Skermanella sp. TT6: one gene and its partner. Each later gene encodes a partner of the first gene's protein in a complex. Links are inferred from orthologs where the notes say so. Each region holds a gene or a part of one and is shown on either strand. Other genes may lie near its edges.

Evidence for each region.
Region 2: the proteins of tsaD (region 1) and tsaE are in contact, whole or in part, in a crystal structure (PDB 6N9A), measured with the Thermotoga maritima proteins. The link is inferred for Skermanella sp. TT6 from one-to-one orthologs. Residues at the interface, in WP_004082750.1 of Thermotoga maritima: Cys10, Asp11, Arg49, His50, Leu82, Gly84, Gly135, Gly136, Glu154, Thr155, Leu156, Asp157, Asp158, Ser159, Glu162, Asp165, Lys166, Arg169, Leu170, Tyr175, Lys213, Thr214, Leu217, Tyr218, Gln221, Arg222, Asn324; in WP_004082108.1 of Thermotoga maritima: Leu37, Gly38, Lys46, Lys57, Val59, Lys60, Ser61, Thr63, Phe64, Thr65, Leu66, Met67, Val69, Pro71, Tyr82, Arg83, Leu84, Asp86, Asp88, Phe89, Asp93, Ile128, Asp130, Glu131, Arg134.

Annotation. Positions count from the first base shown.
Region 1 is NZ_CP067420.1:5,831,143-5,838,200, forward strand. What follows is about bases 1-2,824. They hold tsaD (tRNA (adenosine(37)-N6)-threonylcarbamoyltransferase complex transferase subunit TsaD), read right to left. Parts: upstream 2,036-2,824; coding sequence 965-2,035; downstream 1-964. Other genes in these bases: IGS68_RS27265 (NAD(P)H-dependent glycerol-3-phosphate dehydrogenase), read right to left, coding at 1-159; IGS68_RS27270 (hypothetical protein), read left to right, coding at 347-613; IGS68_RS36065 (hypothetical protein), read left to right, coding at 808-936; IGS68_RS27280 (hypothetical protein), read right to left, coding at 2,046-2,396; hemC (hydroxymethylbilane synthase), read left to right, coding at 2,572-2,824. Outside these bases: more of hemC, read left to right, coding at 2,825-3,516; IGS68_RS27290 (uroporphyrinogen-III synthase), read left to right, coding at 3,524-4,297; IGS68_RS27295 (mitofilin family membrane protein), read left to right, coding at 4,414-6,171; IGS68_RS27300 (heme biosynthesis protein HemY), read left to right, coding at 6,171-7,058.
Region 2 is NZ_CP067420.1:3,835,111-3,842,129, forward strand. The notes cover bases 2,657-5,441. They hold tsaE (tRNA (adenosine(37)-N6)-threonylcarbamoyltransferase complex ATPase subunit type 1 TsaE), read left to right. Parts: upstream 2,657-3,700; coding sequence 3,701-4,183; downstream 4,184-5,441. Other genes in these bases: IGS68_RS17995 (NAD(P)/FAD-dependent oxidoreductase), read right to left, coding at 2,657-3,581; IGS68_RS18005 (aminoglycoside phosphotransferase family protein), read left to right, coding at 4,180-5,244; IGS68_RS18010 (nucleotidyltransferase family protein), read left to right, coding at 5,244-5,441. Also shown: signal recognition particle-docking protein FtsY, read left to right, coding at 1-804; IGS68_RS17985 (AMP nucleosidase), read left to right, coding at 812-2,323; IGS68_RS17990 (hypothetical protein), read right to left, coding at 2,333-2,494; more of IGS68_RS17995, read right to left, coding at 2,559-2,656; more of IGS68_RS18010, read left to right, coding at 5,442-5,966; double-strand break repair protein AddB, read left to right, coding at 6,315-7,019. UniProt on the Escherichia coli protein: Required for the formation of a threonylcarbamoyl group on adenosine at position 37 (t(6)A37) in tRNAs that read codons beginning with adenine.

The DNA of each region.
Region 1 (7,058 bases):
CTCGCGCCGCCGCCGCATCGTCTCCACGATGTCCGGCTCGCGGGCCCACAAGACGGCCTCGCGGCCCGCGCGCAGCGCCGCCAGCGCAATCGCGGTGCCCCAGGCGCCGGCCCCGATCACGCCGACTCGGGCGAAAGGCTGGACATCGGCAGCGGTCATGACGGATTTCCCTGGTGGCGGACGGCGCAGTCATTACGGGAGCGGCGCCGGGATGGCAACCGGGTTGCTCGGATCGCCGGGTCCGGTTCGCCCCGGCGCAGGCGATGGAAGCGTGCTGGCGCTACCGCGCGATTTCGGATAGTTTTATCCGGGCTCGCTCCCGCTCAACAGTTCGCGATCTATGGTCATGGCACTCCTGAAACGGACCACTCCCGCGTCGGACCACGATACCCGGGCGGTTTCACCTGCACCCGACTCGGGGGGGACCGGCGATCCGGAACTGGAACGCGCCATCGACGACGCGATCCAGGATCTTTTCACCAGGCTGGACGCGGCGGAAGCCGAGGCGGTGGCCTCCCGCGACCTTGAAAGGCTGTCATCACCCTTTTCCCTGCTTTATCCCACGATGGTTCGCCTTGCCGACAGGGATCGCGACGGTGTCGAGCCGGTGTGAGCCGAAACAGGAATGATCCCGACCAGCCTGTCGCTTCCACCTTTCAACACCTTGCCCGGCGTTAGTCGGAGTGCCTTTTCTCGATCATATCCCATGTAGTCAGCCATCCCGACCGGCCTGACCGGGTCGCCCACCGCGCCGACACGCCGTACTTCGTCGTCAGCCGCCGAACCGGACTGGGCAGGGAGGCGATCGTGGTCGTCTATCGCTGCACGTTGGTCGAGGCCTCGCGGCGGATCGTCCTGGGCGACGGGAAGCCGCACCGGGGAAACATCATGGCTATCGAGGTAGTCTCGATCACGACGCTTTCTCCCGGCGATTGACCGCCCAAGTCCCGGATGCACGTCTCCTTCACGCCTTGGCGCCCTTGCCCTCCGGCTTGCGGGCGGCCGGGTCGAGCGGCCAGCGGGGGCGGGGCGCGAAATCGAGGCCGTCGGACTGGCCGAGCCTGAGCCGTTCCAGCCCGGCCCAGGCGATCATCACGGCGTTGTCGGTGCACAACCGCATCGGCGGTGCCTGGAAACGGAACCCCTGCTTCTCCGCCAGGGCGGTCAGCCGTGCGCGCAGGTACTTGTTGGCCGCGACGCCGCCCGCCACCACCAACGTGTCGCCGGTCGGGTGCTCGGCGCGGAACCGGGCCATGGCCCGGGCGCAGCGGTCGACCATCACGTCTCCGACGGCGGCCTGGAACCCGGCGGCGAGGTCGCGGACATCGGCCGGATCGAGCGGGCCGGGCGGCAGTTCGTCCAGGCGGTTGCGCACCGCCGTCTTCAGGCCGGAGAAGGAGAAGTCGCAGCCCGGACGCCCCTTCATCGGGCGCGGCAACTCGAACCGGGCGGGATCGCCGCCCTCTGCCGCCCGTTCCAGCAGCGGCCCGCCGGGATAGCCCAGGCCCATCAGCTTGGCCGCCTTGTCGAACGCCTCGCCGACCGCGTCGTCGATCGTGGTGCCGAGCCGCCGGTAGCGTCCGACCCCCTCGACCGCCAGGATCTGGCAATGGCCGCCCGACACCAGCAGCAGCAGGTACGGGAAGGCCAGGCCCTCCGGCGCGGGGTCGGTCAGCCGCGCGGTCAGGGCGTGGCCTTCCAGATGGTTGACCGCGACGAAGGGCAGGCCCTGCACGGCGGCGATCGCCTTGGCGGTCATCACGCCGACGATCACCCCGCCGATCAGCCCCGGCCCGCCGGTCGCGGCGACGCCGTCGAGCCGGTCGAAGCCGATGCCGGCCTCGTCCATGGCGCGGCGGACCAGGCCGTCCAGGTGGTCCAGGTGGGCACGGGCGGCGATCTCGGGCACGACGCCGCCATAGGGGCGGTGGTCGGAGAGCTGGGACAGCACGACGTCGCCCAGGATCTCGCGCCGGTCGGTGACGACGGCGGCGGCCGTCTCGTCGCAGCTCGTCTCGATGCCAAGAACTATCATTCGGATGCGATCAGGTTCGGGTCAGGGTTTCGGTCAGGATCTGCTTGGTGATGACCAGCGACAGGCAGCCGTTCTCAAGTTCCAGGAACTTCTCGGACGACCGGGGCAGCGGGATCTTGTTCTTGCGGCAGAACAGGATCAGGAAGGCGGCGATCTCGCCCTGGCCGAACCGCAATTCGTGAAGCTTGCGGGCGCCGATCTGCTCGATCTGCACGAACAACTGGAGTTCCGGCTCGGCCGCGGTCCAGACCCGCCGGACCTGTCCGTGCGGCATCTTGTCCGGATGCAGGGCCGAGAAAAGCCGGACCGCCTCCCGTACCGCGTCGTTCGAGAAAATCACCTGCCTGCGTTCCGTGATCATCCGCCGCCTCTCCACCAGCCGCGCCGCACCGCGGCAACGCGATCCCATCGCACCGCAGCGATGGGACATCGAGACATACAGCGTAAAAGCTCCTATACCAACGGACTTTCCACTTGCGCCGTCGAGGCCCATGTGGGGACTTCCGCAGCGGTCCGTAACGTCTTAAAGAAAAATCATGAGCAACCCTGTGCGAACCGGCCCCGTCCGTATCGGCACGCGCGGCAGCCCCCTGGCGCTGGCGCAGGCCCACCAGACCCGCGCCCGCCTGGCCGCGGCCCATGCCGCGCTGGCGGCTCCCGACGCGATCGAGATCGTGGTGATCAGGACCACCGGCGACCGCATCCAGGACCGTACCCTGATGGAGGCCGGCGGCAAGGGTCTCTTCACCAAGGAGATCGAGGAGGCGCTGGTCGCCGGGTCGATCGACCTTGCGGTCCATTCCATGAAGGACGTGCCGACCTGGCTGCCCGACGGGCTGGAGATCCGCTGCCTGCTGCCGCGCGAGGACCCGCGCGACGCCTTCTTCTCCAACGTCGCCGCCCATCTCGACGACCTGCCGGAAGGCGCCGTGGTCGGCACCGCGAGCCTGCGCCGCCAGGCCCAGGTGCTGGCGCGGCGGCCCGACCTGAAGGTGGTGCCGATCCGGGGCAACGTGGAGACGCGGCTGCGCAAGCTGGCCGACGGCGAGGTCGACGCGACCCTGCTGGCGCTCGCCGGGCTGAAGCGGCTCGACATGACCGACCGGATCACCTCGGTGATCGAGCCCGACGTCATGCTGCCGGCGGTGGCGCAGGGCGCCATCGGGATCGAGACCCGGGTCGGCGACGACCGGACCAACGCGCTGCTGGCCCCGCTCACCTGCGAGGACACCATGGTCCGGGTCTCGGCGGAACGGGCGCTGCTGGCGGCGCTCGACGGCTCCTGCCGCACGCCGATCGCGGCGCTGGCCAATCTCGACGAGGCCGGCACCCTGACGCTCGACGCGCTGGTGGCCGATCCCGCCGGCAGGCAGATCCTCGGCACGGCGCGCCGGGGAACCGCGGCCGATGCCCTCGCCATGGGCCGCGACGCCGGGGAGGAGCTGAAAAGCCTGATGCCGCCGGACTTCTTCGTGCCGTGAGCGGACCGTGACCGGGCAGCCCCAACGCACGGGACCCTTTCCCGCCGGACCGCGGCGCATCCTGATCACGCGCCCGCGCGAGGATTCCGAGGCGCTCGCCGCGGAACTGCGCGGGCGCGGCTTCGAGCCGGTGATCCAGCCGCTGCTGGAAATCCGGTATCTGCCCGGACCGCCGCTGGAGCTGGACGGCGTACAGGCGATCCTGTTCACGAGCGCAAACGGCGTACGAGCAACCGCAGCGCGTACGGCCAGGCGCGACCTGCCGGCACTGGCCGTCGGGGACGCCACCGCCCGATGTGCCCGGGAGGCCGGCTTCGTCCGGGTCGAAAGCGCCCGGGGCGATGTCGGCAGCCTCGCCCGGCTGGTGGCCGACCGCCTCGACCCCGCGGCGGGACGGCTGTACCATGCCGCCGGCAGCGCCGTCGCCGGCGACCTTGCCGGGGATCTCGGCCGGGCCGGCTTCTCGGTGGAGCGCCAGGTGCTGTACGCGGCCGAGCCGGTGACCGAGCTGCCGCCCGGGACGGTGGAGGCGCTGTACGCAGGTACAATCGACGCAGTCCTGTTTTTCTCTCCCCGGACGGCGCAAAGCTTTGTTAAGGTTGTTCAGAAGGCGGGGCTGGCCGATCGGCTCGGAGAAATCCTGGCTTTCTGCCTGAGCGAAGCGGTCGGTACGGCGGTGCGTACGGTGGGGTGGCGCGACATCCTCATCGCATGCCGGCCGGATCAGGCGGCTCTGCTTGATCTCATCGCGCCCGCCAGGACCCTTTCCCAGCCGGATTGAAAACCTCGGTTGGACCCCGGACCGGATCCCAACCCCGGACCGGAACCAAGTGCAAGAACAGTCAGACGAATAACCGCCAACGATAAACGTCCCCAGGGAATACGAGAAGGCCGCTCATGAGTCCCCGTCCCCCCGACCAATCGGATAACGACCCGACCGTGCCGGATCCGTCCGACGGCACCAACCCGACCGGCTCCGCAGCCGAGCGCATCATCGAGAAGTTCGGCGGCATCCGCCCCATGGCCCACAAGCTGGGCATGCCGGTCACGACGGTCCAGGGATGGAAGAAGCGCGGCGCGATCCCCAGCGCGCGCCATCCCGACCTGCTCGCCGCCGCCGGCCGCCACAACGTGTCGCTGGACCAGGCCGAACTCGACGCGGCCGCCCCGGCCGACGAGCGTGCCAGCGAGGAACGCGCGGTCGAGGATCGCACGGCGGACGAGACGACGCCCGCCGGCACCGTCGCGCCGGAGCCCTCGGCCACCGACACGCCGACGGGCGAGACTCCCTCGGCCACTCCCTGGACCAGCCCGCGCAGCTACGAGCGGCCCGCGGACACCTCGACCGAGCCCGAAACAGAAACCGCGACCAGGACCATGGCTGAGCCGACCCACCACGATCCAGAGCCGGTCCGCACGTCCGAGCCCGCCCGGTCCTCCGGCGGCGGCAAGGGCCTCGCGACCTTGGCCATCCTGCTGGCGCTGGCCGGCACCGGAGCGGCCGTCACGGCACCCCAGTGGGGGCCGCAGGTGATCCCCCAGATCTGGCCGCCGCGCACCGGTGCCGATACCGGTGCTTCCCAGCAGATCTCCGCACTCGAGCAGCGGGTCCAGGAGCTGGCCTCGCGCGGCACGGACACCGCGCCGCTGGACGAGCGGATCTCCCAGCTCGAGCAGCGCCTGTCCGAAGTGTCCCAGGCGCAGTCGCAGCAGCAGCAGCAGCCGGAGCAGTCCGGTCCCGCCGGCCTCGACCAGGCCCAGGTCGAATCGATCGTGCAGGACCGCGTCCAGCAGCTTGCCGGCCGGGTCGCCGCGCTGGAGCAGCGGCCCCAGCCGCAGGCGGGCGTCGACCGCCAGGCGCTCGACGCCCGCGTCGCCCCGCTGGAGCAGCAGCTCCAGGCACTCTCCCAGGTCCGCGACCGGGTGCAGCAGCTCGAAGGCCGGGTCGGCACGCTCGACCAGCAGCAGGCGCAGGCCATCTCGCAGCTGCGCAGCAGCGTCGCCGGGCTGGAGCAGGAGGCCAACCGCCTCGCCCAGGAGATCAACAACACCTCGAACCGCGCCGCCCAGGTGGCCGAGACGCTGACCCTGCGCCAGGCCCAGGAAAGCAAGGCCCAGGCCCTGGTGCTCGCCGCCGGCCAACTCCGCGCGACGCTCCAGAGCTCGCGGCCCTTCTCGTCCGAACTGTCGGCCGTACGCGCGGTCAACCTGCAGGACCCGCAGGTGGTGCAGGCGCTGAACGCGATCGAGCCCCATGCCGCCGACGGGATCCCGACCGAGGCGCAGCTGAACGAGAGGTTCTCCGACGTCGCGGGCGAGATCGTCCGCGCCGGGGTGCTCGCCAGCGGCGAAGGCGGCCAGTGGTGGGACAAGGCGCTCTCGACCGCTTCCTCCCTGGTCAATGTCCGGCGGACCGCCGGCGAGATCGAGGGCAGCGGCGCCGACGCGATCACCGCCCGGGCGGAGCGCCACCTGAAGTCCGGCCGCCTGGACGAGGCCGTCAAGGAGCTCGGGACCCTGACCGGCGAGCCGGCGAAAGTGGCCCAGCCCTGGATCGAGGACGCCAAGGCGCGCCTCGCCGCCAACGAGGCCGGCGCGCTGCTGACCGGCCAGGCCATCGCCCGCCTGTCGGGCTCCGCCGGAGGCAACCAATAATGACCCGCGCCATCTGGTTCCTGATCAAGCTGGCGATCGTCGTCGCGATCGCCATCTATCTCGTCGAAAATCCCGGCGCGGTCACGATCGACTGGCAGGGCTACGTCATCAACACCTCCTTCGCCATGCTGCTGCTGGTGACGGTGGTCCTGATCGGGATCGCCGCGCTGGCCTACCGGCTGTGGCGCGGCATCCGGGGTGCACCGGGGGCCTTCGGCCGCCGCAGCCGGGCACGCAAGCGCGAGCGGGGCTATCGGGCGCTGACCCGCGGCATGGTCGCGGTCGCGGCCGGCGACGCCGCCGGCGCGCGCCGCTATGCCCGCGAGGCCGACGCCATGCTGCGCGACCCGCCGCTGACCATGCTGCTGTCGGCCCAGGCCGCCCAGCTGAACGGCGACGAGAAGGCGGCGGAACGCTATTTCCAGACCATGCTGGAACGGCCGGAGACGGCGTTCCTCGGCGTGCGCGGCCTGCTGACCCAGGCGATCCGCGACGGCAACCAGACCGAGGCGCTGCAGCTCGCCCGCCGGGCCAAGTCGCTCCAGCCGCAGACCCCGTGGGTGCTCACCACCCTGTTCGACCTGGAGACCCGGGCAGCCCAGTGGGGCCGGGCCGAGCAGACCCTGCTCGACGGCATGAAGTCGGGCGCCTTCCCGGCGGAGGCCGGCCGGCACCACCGCGCCGCCCTGCTGCTGGAACGCAGCTACGAGGCCGAGCTGGAAGGCCATCACGACGACGCCCTGCGCCACGCCCAGGCCGCCGCCAAGCTGGAGCCCGCGTTCCCGCCGGCCGCCTCGCGCCTGGCCCGCCTGCTGGCGCGCACCGGCAAGCACCGCAAGGCCGGCAAGGTGATCGAGAAGGCCTGGAGCACCCGGCCCCATCCCGAA
Region 2 (7,019 bases), 2.0 Mb from region 1 along the record:
CTGGAGGAGCTGCTGATCACCGCCGACCTCGGCCCGGTGACGGCGGCCAAGGTGACCGCCGAGTTGGCGCGCACCCGCTTCGGCAAGGAAGTCTCGCCCGACGAGGTCCGGCGCACCCTGGCGGCCAGCATCGCCCAGATCCTGGAGCCGGTCGCCGAGCCGCTGGAGATCGACGCCGCCGCCAAGCCCCACGTCGTCCTGGTGGTCGGGGTCAACGGCGCCGGCAAGACCACGACCATCGGCAAGATGGCCAAGCAGTTCCGGCAGGAGGGCAAGTCGGTCATCATCGCGGCCGGCGACACCTTCCGCGCCGCGGCCGTCCAGCAGCTCCAGGTCTGGGGCGAACGCTCCGGCTGCCCCGTGATCGCGAAGGAGACCGGCGCCGACGCCGCCGGCCTCGCCTTCGACGCGCTGGAGCGGGCGCGGCGGGAGAAGACCGACGTGCTGCTGATCGACACGGCGGGGCGGCTCCAGAACAAGGCCAACCTGATGGCCGAGCTCCAGAAGATCATCCGCGTCGTGAAGAAGCTCGATCCCGAGGCGCCCCACTCGGTCCTGCTGGTGCTCGACGCCACGACCGGCCAGAATGCGCACTCGCAGGTCGAGGTGTTCCGGGAGAGGGTCAGCGTGAACGGGCTGATCCTGACCAAGCTGGACGGCTCGGCGCGCGGCGGCGTCCTGGTGGCCCTGGCGGAGAAGTACAAGCTGCCGGTCCACTTTATCGGCGTCGGCGAGGGCATCGAGGACATGCGCCCCTTCGAGGCCGGCTCCTTCGCCCGCTCCCTGATGGGTCTCGAATCCTGAGGTAACGATGCAGAACTCGTACAGCCATATCGGCCTTCCCTTCGCGGCGGAGCACTTCACCGATCCCGCCGCGGCGGTCGATCGGGTGCGCGAGATCTACGAGGCGAACACCGCGTACCTGCGCGACTGCTTCAGCCGCTTCTCCAACGGCGAGGAGATGCAGCAGCGCGTCCACGCCTGCTACCCGTTCCTGCGCGTCCATACCGAGACCAGCACGCGGATCGATACCCGCCTGTCCTACGGCTTCGTCGCCGGCCCCGGCACCTACGCCACCACCCTGACCCGCCCGGACCTGTTCCACCACTATTTCCTGGAGCAGTTCGAGCTGCTGCGCCGCAACCACGGCGTGGTGCTGGAGGTCGGAGTCAGCCGGCAGCCGATCCCGGTCCATTTCGCCTTTCCCGAGGGACTGCACGTCGAGGGCGACCTGACCCCGGAACGGCTCGGCCGGATGCGCGACAGCTTCGACCTGCCCGACCTGTCGCAGATGGACGACAGCATCGTCAACGGAACCCACCGGCAGGCGGCCGACGAGCCGGAGCCGCTGGCGCTGTTCACCGGGCCGCGGGTCGATTATTCGCTGCACCGGCTGAAGCACTACACCGCGACCGCGCCGGATCATTTCCAGAACTTCGTCCTGTTCACCAACTACCAGTTCTATATCGACGAGTTCATCCGGCTCGGCATGGAGGTGATGTCGCCGACCAACGATCCGGAGGAGAAGGCCTACCGCAGCCAATACACCGCCTTCGTCGAACCGGGCGACTTCGTCATCCCCAACCAGAACCTGGGCCCGGCCGACCCGCAGGGGACCCGCGTCGGGCGCCTGCCGCAGATGCCGGCCTACCACCTGAAGCGCCCGGACGGTTCCGGGATCACCATGGTCAATATCGGCGTCGGCCCCAGCAACGCCAAGACGATCACCGACCATATCGCCGTGCTGCGTCCGCACGCCTGGATCATGCTGGGCCACTGCGCCGGCCTGCGCAACACCCAGCGGCTGGGCGACTATGTCCTGGCCCACGGCTATGTGCGCGAGGACCATGTGCTGGACGCCGACCTGCCGATCTGGGTCCCGGTCCCGCCCCTGGCCGAGGTCCAGGTGGCCCTGGAGGCGGCGGTCGGGCAGATCACCGGCCTGACCGGCTACGAGCTGAAAAGGGTGATGCGGACCGGAACGGTCGCGACCATCGACAATCGGAACTGGGAGCTGCGGGACCACAGCGAGATGGTCCAGCGTTTCAGCCAGAGCCGCGCCATCGCGCTGGACATGGAGAGCGCCACCATCGCGGCCAACGGCTTCCGCTTCCGGGTGCCCTACGGGACGCTGCTCTGCGTCTCCGACAAGCCGCTGCACGGCGAGCTGAAGCTGCCGGGCATGGCGAACAATTTCTATCGGAACCAGGTGGACCAGCACCTGAAGATCGGCGTGCTGGCGATGGAACTGCTGCGCAAGAACGGGCTGGAAAAGCTGCACTCGCGCAAGCTCCGCAGCTTCGCGGAGGCAGCTTTCCAGTAGGGGAGAAGGCTACTTCTTCCCGCCCTCGGACTCGACGTTCTCCGCACCCTTGCGGGTGCCGCCGAACTTGTCCGGTCCGCCGGCGTCGGGGGCATCCGGCTTGTGGTGGTTGCCGGTGTTCTGCTGGTCGTCGGTGTGCTTGACGGTCTGTTCGGTATGCGGCTGTTTCATGGTCATCCTCCAGTGCGTGGCAGGACAACAGCTTAAACAGCCAAGGGTTTCGTCCCGTCCTCCGTCAAGCCGCTCCCGGCACCCCCTTGGTGGTCGAATACTCGAAATGCAGCACCTCGCCGGGATGGACCAGCGGGAAGGCCGAATGGGCCGCCGACGCGGCTTCCGCGAAGCCGGTCAAGATCAGCTTCAGCTTGCCCGGATACGTCGCGATGTCGCCGATCGCGAAGATGCCCGGCGCGCTGGTGGCGCAGGTCGCCTGGTCGATCCGGATATGGTGCTTCTCCAGGTCGAGGCCCCACTCCGCGATCGGCCCCAGGTTCATGGCGAGCCCGAAGAACGGCAGCAGCACGTCGGCGTCCAGCACCTTCTCCTCGCCGTCCAGGGTCGCGACCCGCACGCCGGTCAGCTGGCCGTCGGCTCCCTCCAGGCCGGCGAGCTGGTAGGGCACCACCATCTCGATCCGGCCCTCCCGGGTCAGCTGCTCCATCCGGGCGACGCTTTCCGGGGCGGCGCGGAACTTGGGCCGGCGATGCACGACCATGATCTTCTCCGCGACCTCGGCCAGGCTGATCGCCCAGTCCACGGCGGAATCGCCGCCGCCCGCGATCACCACCCGCTTGCCGGCATAGTCCATGCGCCGCCGGACAAGATAATGGACCGACTTGCCCTCGAACTGCTCCAGGCCGTCCAGCGGCGGCCGGTTCGGGCCGAAGGCGCCGACGCCCGCCGCGACGATCACGGCGCGGGCATTGATCCGCGTGCCGGTCGAGGTCTCCACCAGCCAGCGCCCGCCCTCCGCCGGGGTCAGCCCGGTGACCTGCTGGCCCAGATGGAAGACCGGCCCGAAGGACGCGCATTGTTCGCTCAGCCGGTCGATCAGGTCGGCCGCGTCAATGGAAGGGTAACCGGGAATGTCGTAGATGGGCTTCTCCGGGTAGAGCGCCGCGCACTGCCCGCCGACCATGTCGAGGGCATCGACCACATGGCATTTCATGCGAAGCATGCCGCATTCGAAGATGGCGAACAGACCAACGGGACCGGCACCTATGATGGCGACATCGGTATGCTGCTCGGGGCTCGACATGGGGACTCCGGAAAAGCTAGGAAGAGTTTTGCACTGCCAGCCCCTCATTAGCGGATTTCCGGGCACGATCAAACCCCCGCCTTCCGCGGGGGCAGGCACAGGGAAGCAAGCTCACGACCATGACCGCACCGCGCCAGCAGGCCATCACCGTTAACCTCCGGGACGAAGCCGCCACGGCGGACCTCGCGCGCCGCGTCGGATCGCTGCTCCGCGCCGGCGACATGGTGGCGCTGCGCGGCGACCTGGGCGCCGGCAAGACGGCCTTCGCCCGCGCCCTGATCCAGTCGCTGGGCGACCCGGACGACGAGGTGCCGAGCCCGACCTTCACCCTGGTCCAGACCTACGACACCCCGGCGGCCCCGGTCTGGCATTTCGACCTCTACCGCCTGGGCGGCCCGGACGAGGTGATCGAGCTCGGCTGGGACGAGGCCCGCTCCGGCGGCATCGCCCTGGTCGAATGGCCCGACCGGCTGGGCTCCCTCCTGCCGCCGGAACGGCTCGACATCGCCTTGTCCTTCGGCCCGGAAGCGACCGCGCGCCGCGCCACCCTGACCGGCCACGGCGGCTGGGCCGACCGCCTGGGGAGCCTGGAGCAGCCGTGACCCACCGCGAAGACACCATCGCCGGTTTCCTGGCCGCGCAGGGCTGGGGCGATGCCGACCGCACGGCCCTGGCGGGCGACGCCTCGGCGCGGCGCTACCTCCGCCTCCGCCGCGGGACCGACAGCGCCCTGCTGATGGACTCGCCGAACCCAGCGGAGGACGTGGTCCCCTTCGTCGCGATCTCCCGCCTGCTGCAGGGCCTCGGCCTCTCGGCGCCGGACATCCTCGCCGGGGAGCCCGAGGCCGGCCTGCTGCTGATCGAGGACTTCGGCGACGCCACCTTCACCCGCCTGATGGACCAGGGCGCCGATCCCGCCGAGCTCTATCGCCTGGCGGTGGACGCCCTCGTCGCCCTGCACCGGCGCTTCGACCCCGCCCCGGCAACTCCGCTCGGCCTGCCCCGCTACGACGCCGCCCTGTTCATCGAGCAGGTGATGCTGCTGGCCGACGTCTACGTCCCGGCCGCCCTCGGCCGCGCCGCCACCGCGGAGGAGCGCGCCGACCTGGAACGGGCTTGGTGGTCCGCCGTCCCCGACGCGGTAGGATTCGGCACGTCGCTGATGCACCGCGACTACCATGTGGACAACCTGATGCGACTCGACGGCCGTCCGGGCGCCTCCGCCTGCGGGCTGCTCGATTTCCAGAACGCCGGCCTCGGGCCGATCGGCTACGACCTCGTGTCGCTGCTGGAGGACGCCCGGCGCGACGTTCCGTCCGATTTGGCGGCCGCCATGCTGGACCATTACCTGGACGCCTTCCCCGGCCTGGACCGGGCCGCCTTCCTGCGTTCCTACGCGGCTCTGGGCGCCGTCCGGCACACCCGGATCGTGGCGGTCTTCGCCCGGCTGCATCTCCGCGACGGCCGCTCCGGCTATCTGCGCCACCTGCCCCGCGTCTGGCGCCTGCTGGAAGCGAAGCTGGAGCATCCGGCCCTGGCGCCGGTGCGCGACTGGTTCGACCGCACCCTGCCGCCCCCTGTCCGGGCTCCCCTTTTCAATCCGCCCACCGACATTCCGCCCACAGCCATTCCACCCACCGCCATTCCGAAAGCACACGAATAATGACGACCCTGACCCACGCCATGGTGCTGGCCGCCGGGCTCGGCCTGCGCATGCGGCCCTTGACGCTGGAACAGCCCAAGCCGCTGATCCCCGTGGCGGGGAAACCCCTGCTCGACCACGCGCTCGACCGCGTCGCCGCCGCCGGCATCGGGACCGCCGTCGTGAACACCCACTACAAGGGCGAGATGATCGCGGACCACCTCGCGGGCCGCACGTCCCCCCGCATCCTCCTGTCGCCCGAGGCGGACCTGCTGGAGACCGGCGGCGGCATCCGGCAGGCCCTGCCGCTGCTCGGCACCGACCCGTTCCTGTCGGTCAATTCCGACATCCTGTGGCTCGACGGCCCCACCCCGGCCATCGACCGCCTGACCCGGGCCTGGAACCCGGAGACCATGGACGCCCTGCTGCTGCTCCACCCCGCCGTCGCCGCCTTCGGCTACGACGGCAAGGGCGATTTCCACATGGACCCGCTGGGCCGCCTGACCCGCCGCCGCAGCGGCGAGATCGCCCCCTTCGTCTTCGCCGGAGTCCAGATCCTCAAGCCGGAACTGTTCGCCGACGTGCCGCCGGGCGCCTTCTCGACCAACCTGATCTGGGACCGGCTGCTGGAAAGCGAGCGGCTCTACGGGATGCGCCACGACGGCCTGTGGTTCCACGTCGGCACCCCGGCCAGCATCGGAGAGGTGGACGACCACCTCGAATTCCGGCCGCACCATGGATAGTCGTTAACGGCGGCGCCTCACCCGACCTTCACTTGCAGCATCAGCGTTCGAGACAAACGGTTAACAGTCATTGCGGTTAGGGAAACTTGAGGGTAGCACCATGTTGCGCCATGGGCGCAACCTACGGTGTGATGCACGGCAGAGGTAACTTGGGCCGACGATCGTAGGTTGCGCCCGCGGCGCAACGCATCGGATCGGCTGTCCCGGCCGCACCGTGGCGAGTCCTGACAACACCATATCTAGGAAAGATTTGCGTTCCGCGTCCCACCTATAGTAGGGTTCCGAGAGTCCCGGAGGTCTCCGGCACGCCTCCGCCCGACGCACCAGGAACCCACAGGCCCCGGACCCATGGCGCAAGTCTTCAACATCCCCTCGGGCGTACCGTTCGTCGATGCCCTGGCGACCGGCATCCTCGCCCGCGTGGAGGCGGACGGCGGTCCGCTGGCGCTCGCCGGCTACACCGTGCTGCTGCCGACCCGCCGCGCCTGCCGGACCCTGCGCGAAGCCTTCCTCCGCCTGTCCGGCGGCGCTCCCCAGCTCCTGCCGCGCATGAGCCCCCTCGGCGACATCGACGCCGACGAGCTGAGCCTCGCGATCGAGGAGATCCCCGGCCTCGCCGGCGCGCTCGACCTGCCGCCGGCCCTGACCAGCCTGCGCCGCCAGCTTCTGCTCGCCCAGGCCATCCTCAGGAAGGACGGCAAGTCCATCACCGCCGACCAAGCGGCCCGGCTGGCCGCCGACCTCGCCCGCCTGCTCGATCAGGTGCAGACCGAGGGGGTGCCGTTCGACCGGCTCGAAGGTCTCGTGCCGGAGGAATACGCCCAGCACTGGCAGGTCACGCTCGAATTCCTGAAGATCCTGACCCATGTCTGGCCGACCATCCTGGAGCTGGAAGGCGCCATCGACGCCGCCGAGCGGCGCAACCTCGTCCTCAAGGCCCAGGCCGAGGCGTGGCGGGCCAACCCCCCGGCCGGCCCGGTGATCGCCGCCGGCTCGACCGGCACCATCCCGGCGACCGCCGAGCTCCTGGCCGTCGTCGCCACCATGCCCAAC